DNA from 2 places in the Comamonas squillarum genome. Region 2 is predicted to be linked to the other one. Evidence: predicted binding sites of a transcription regulator. Region 2 holds the regulator's gene; the other holds the start of a gene.
The links. The regulator sigma-54, encoded in region 2, starts transcription at its own class of promoters, with help from an activator protein. The targets are predictions, from matches to a motif close to TGGCANGNAANCTGCTTT.

Region 1: N4T19_RS20290 (CmpA/NrtA family ABC transporter substrate-binding protein) is a predicted target of sigma-54. The motif match lies at 883-900, and genes of this name have one in related genera.

Annotation. Positions count from the first base shown of each region.
Region 1 is NZ_CP104377.1:4,446,661-4,448,858, forward strand. Features, by position in the region: gene N4T19_RS20285 (nitrate regulatory protein) at 1-745, shown strand, start outside; gene N4T19_RS20290 (CmpA/NrtA family ABC transporter substrate-binding protein) at 1,055-2,198, shown strand, end outside.
Region 2 is NZ_CP104377.1:2,983,051-2,985,248, reverse strand. Features, by position in the region: gene lptB (LPS export ABC transporter ATP-binding protein) at 1-426, shown strand, start outside; gene rpoN (RNA polymerase factor sigma-54) at 532-2,148, shown strand.

The DNA of each region.
Region 1 (2,198 bases), 1.5 Mb from region 2:
GCAGTGGCTGCATTTGATCGAGTCGCAGGAGCGCTGTTTTGAGGTGTTTGCCAGCCTGGCCACGCCGCGCGTGCTGGTGCTGTGGCAGGCCCATATGGCGGGCGACACCGACATGGCGGCGGTGGAGCGCATGCGCCGCGTGGCCCATACCGCGAGCGGATCGAGCCTGAGCCGCAGCTGGAGCGCCGACTGGTTTGCCGCCTGCAGCCACCGGCTCGATGCCTTGCATGGGGTGGAGACCTTGGTCGCGCAGGAGCTGCAGGTGCTGTGCCTGCACAAGCTGCAGGCGCAGGAACAAGCGCTGGCGGCCTTGCAGGCGTTGCCACCGGGCGCTGAACCTGCCCAAGAGGGCGCAGAGGGCGCTGAGGGCAGCGAAGCCGGCATGGCCTTTTTTGAGGCCTCGGCACCGCCCGATACCTGGTCGCTCGATGCCGTGGGCGCGCCGGCGCTGGGGCGCGATATCCTGTCGCTGGTGCAGCAGCAATCGCAGCGGCTGCAGACCATGCAGAGCCAGATCCAGGAGGCGCGCACTGCGCTGCACGAGCGCAAGACCCTGGAGCGCGCCAAGGGTCTGCTGATGGCCCAGCACCAGCTCAGCGAGAGCGATGCCTACCAGCTGCTGCGCCAGACGGCGATGAACCAGAACAAGCGCATGCTGGAGGTGGCCGAGGCCGTGCTGGCGATGGCGGCCTTGGTGCCCCAAGCCCCTGCAGCGCCCGCAGGCCCTGCTGCAGCTGAGCGCTAGCAGCTTTCCGCCCGCGCACCAAAGCATGGCAGCCGTTGGCCCGCAGGCTGCTGCAATGCACCATTGCAGGGATCCGGGCCGGTGTGCAGCGCCGGCCCAGGTTGGCTCTTCAGAGGGAAGCACTGCAATTTTTGAATTGGCATGGAATATGCATTGATCTTCCCAACCAGGCCAAAGGCGGCCTGTTTCCGGTAATCGCGAGTTATTTCGGGACAACGGCGTCCCTTTCCTGATGGTGCAAGCCCTCAGCGAAAGGACGCCGTTTTTTGTTTTTGGAATCTGCAACGCCTTCGATGGAGTTTGACAAGAATGACGATACGCCCCACCCCTGACACCGCCCCGGCGGCAGAGGCTTCGCCCGCTTCTTCGCCGCTGGCCGGCCGCCGTCAGTTCTTGCGCCATGGCGCCCAGGCAGCGGCAGCCACCTTTGTCTACAGCGCGCTGGGCCACCAGGGCGTCTGGGCCGCCGGCTCGGATGCGCCGGAGAAAAAAGAGGTCAATATCGGCTTTATCCCGCTGACCGACTGCGCCAGCGTGGTGATGGCCTCGGTGCTGGGCCTGGACCAGAAGTACGGCGTCAAGATCACGCCGACCAAGGAAGCGAGCTGGGCCGGCGTGCGCGACAAGCTGGTCAATGGCGACCTGGACTTTGCCCATGTGCTCTATGGCCTGGTCTATGGCGTGCAGCTGGGCGTGGGCAGCCCGCAAAAGGACATGGCGGTGCTGATGACGCTCAACCGCAATGGCCAGGCGATCACCCTGTCCAAGAAGCTGGCCGACAAGGGCGCCGTCGATGCGGCGTCACTGGCCAAGCTGATGGGCGCGGAAAAGCGCGAATACACCTTTGCGCAGACCTTTCCGACCGGCACCCATGCGATGTGGCTGTACTACTGGCTGGCGAGCGCGGGCATCCACCCGCTCAAGGATGCGAAAGTGATCACCGTGCCGCCGCCGCAGATGGTGGCCAATATGCGTGTGGGCAATATGGACGGCTTTTGCGTGGGCGAGCCCTGGGGCCACCGCGCGATCATGGATGGCATCGGCATCACGGCCGTCACTACCCAGGACATCTGGCGCGACCACCCGGAAAAGGTGCTGGGTTGCACACAGGACTTTGTCAGCCGCCACCCCAACACCGCGCGCGCGGTGACCATGGCAATTCTGGAGGCGGGCCGCTGGATCGATGCCAGCCTGCAGAACAAGCAGAAGATGGCCGAGACCATTGCCGGAAAGGCCTATGTGAACACCAGCGTCGATGCCATCAACCAGCGCATTCTGGGCCGCTACCAAAATGGCCTGGGCAAGACCTGGGACGACCCCAACCACATGAAGTTTTTTGCCGAGGGCGAGGCCAGCTACCCCTACCTGTCCGATGGCATGTGGTTCCTGACCCAGCACAAGCGCTGGGGTTTGCTCAAGAGCCACCCCGACTACCTGGCTGTGGCCAAGAAGA
Region 2 (2,198 bases):
CAAAAAGATGAGCATGGCAAGCCGCTCTCGCGCGCCGAGGTCGAGCGCCAGCTCACCGCGCTGCTGCAGGAGCTGCGGGTCGAGCACCTGCGCGAATCACCGTCAGTCGCGCTGTCCGGCGGCGAGCGCCGCCGGGTCGAGATCGCCCGTGCGCTGGCCACCCAGCCCCGTTTCATCCTGCTCGACGAGCCTTTCGCCGGCATCGACCCCATCGCCGTGATCGAGATCCAGCGCATTGTCGCCTTTCTCAAGGAGCGCGGCATTGGCGTGCTGATCACCGACCACAATGTGCGCGAAACCCTGGGTATCTGTGACCATGCCTGCATCATCAGCGATGGCAAGGTGCTGGCCGCCGGGACGCCGCAAGAGATTGTGGAGAACGCAGAGGTCCGGAGGGTGTATCTGGGTGAACATTTCCGTATGTGACACCGCACGCCTTGGCGGGCGTGCCAGCCAAGATGCCGTCCCGCGCTGCGGGGCCGGCAGGGCTGATCCGTTGCCAGCTGCCCCAGCCCGTGTGGAGGCGCAGCCATGATGCCGTCGCTGTCGCTGCGCGTATCGCAGAACCTGACCCTGACCCCCCAGCTGCAGCAGTCGATTCGCCTGCTGCAGCTGTCCACGCAGGAGCTGACACAGGAAGTCGAGCAGATGCTCGACGAAAACCCGTTTCTGGAGCGCGAGGGCGATGAGGCCCCCGAGGCTGAAGCCCGTAAAGAAGCCGCTGAATCTGCCGAAGCTGCAGACGCTGCAGACGCAGCCGACAAGGGTGCCGATACTGCTGCCAGCACCGACACCAACAACAGTAGCGATTTCGAGCCCGGAACCTCCGACCAGCCGCTGGATTTTGCTGCGGGCAAGGAAACCGGCGTCGATGCCGAGGCCGCTGCCGGCGATTCGGCATCGGACTGGGAAGAGTGGGGCGGCGATCTGCCCGCCCGCTCCAGCGCCAGCGATGACGACGACGAGACGCCGATGTCCGACCGGCGCAGCGAGCACCTGAGCCTGCAGGATGTGCTGCACCGCCAGGCCTTGTCGCTGCGCCTGTGCCAGGAAGACCGGGCCGCGCTCTACTTTCTGATTGAATCACTGAACGACGACGGCTACCTCGAAGAAACGCTGGCCGAGCTGGCGCAAAGCTTTGGCGATGCCTCGGATCCCGAACGCTACGAAGCCCTGCTGCACCACCTGACCGTGGCGCTGCGCTTGCTGCAAAGTCTGGAGCCGATTGGCGTGGGCGCGCGCAACCTGTCCGAATGCATGCAGCTGCAGATCAAGGCCCAGCAGCGGCTGTTGGATGAAGAGGGCTCGGACACGCCCGAGGCCGATGCGCTGGCGCTGGAGACCGCTTTGCTGGTCTGCCAGGAATCGCTGGAGCTGCTGGCGCGCCGTGATGTGCGCAAGCTGGTGCAACTGACCGGATGCAGTGATGCCGCGGTGCGCAGCGCGCTGGCGCTGATCGCCAAGCTCGAGCCCCGCCCCGGCCGGCCCTATGCCGATGTGGACCGCAACACCATCATCCCCGATGTCCTCGTGCGACCCAGCAATGAGCGCGGCCTGCCGGTGCCCGGTTTCAGCGTGCAGCTCAATGCCGAGGTGATGCCGCGCCTGCGCGTGCAGGATGTCTACGCCAATGCCTTGCGCAGCCACAAGGGCAGCGAGGGCCATGGCGCGCTGCAGCAGCGGCTGCAGGAGGCGCGCTGGTTCATCAAGAACATCCAGCAGCGCTTTGACACCATCTTGCGCGTCTCGCAGGCCATCGTCGAGCGCCAGCGCAATTTCTTTGTCCATGGCGAGCTGGCGATGCGCCCCATGGTGCTGCGCGAGATTGCCGATGAGCTGGGCCTGCACGAGTCCACCATCAGCCGCGTGACCACGGCCAAGTACATGGCCACGCCGCAGGGCACGTTCGAGCTCAAGTACTTCTTTGGCTCGGGCCTGGGCACCGAGACCGGCGGCAGTGCGTCGAGCACGGCGGTCAAGGCGCTGATCAAGCAGCTGCTGGACGAGGAAAGCGCGAAAAAGCCGCTGTCGGATGCAAAAATCGCCGATCTGCTGCAGGCCCAGGGCATTGAATGCGCGCGCCGCACGGTGGCCAAGTACCGCGAGGCCATGCGCATCCCGCCGGCCAGCCTGCGCAAGGCGCTGTAAGCGCAAGCAGCCAGGGCCCATAAAAAAACCGCAGTTGCGTTAGGCACTGC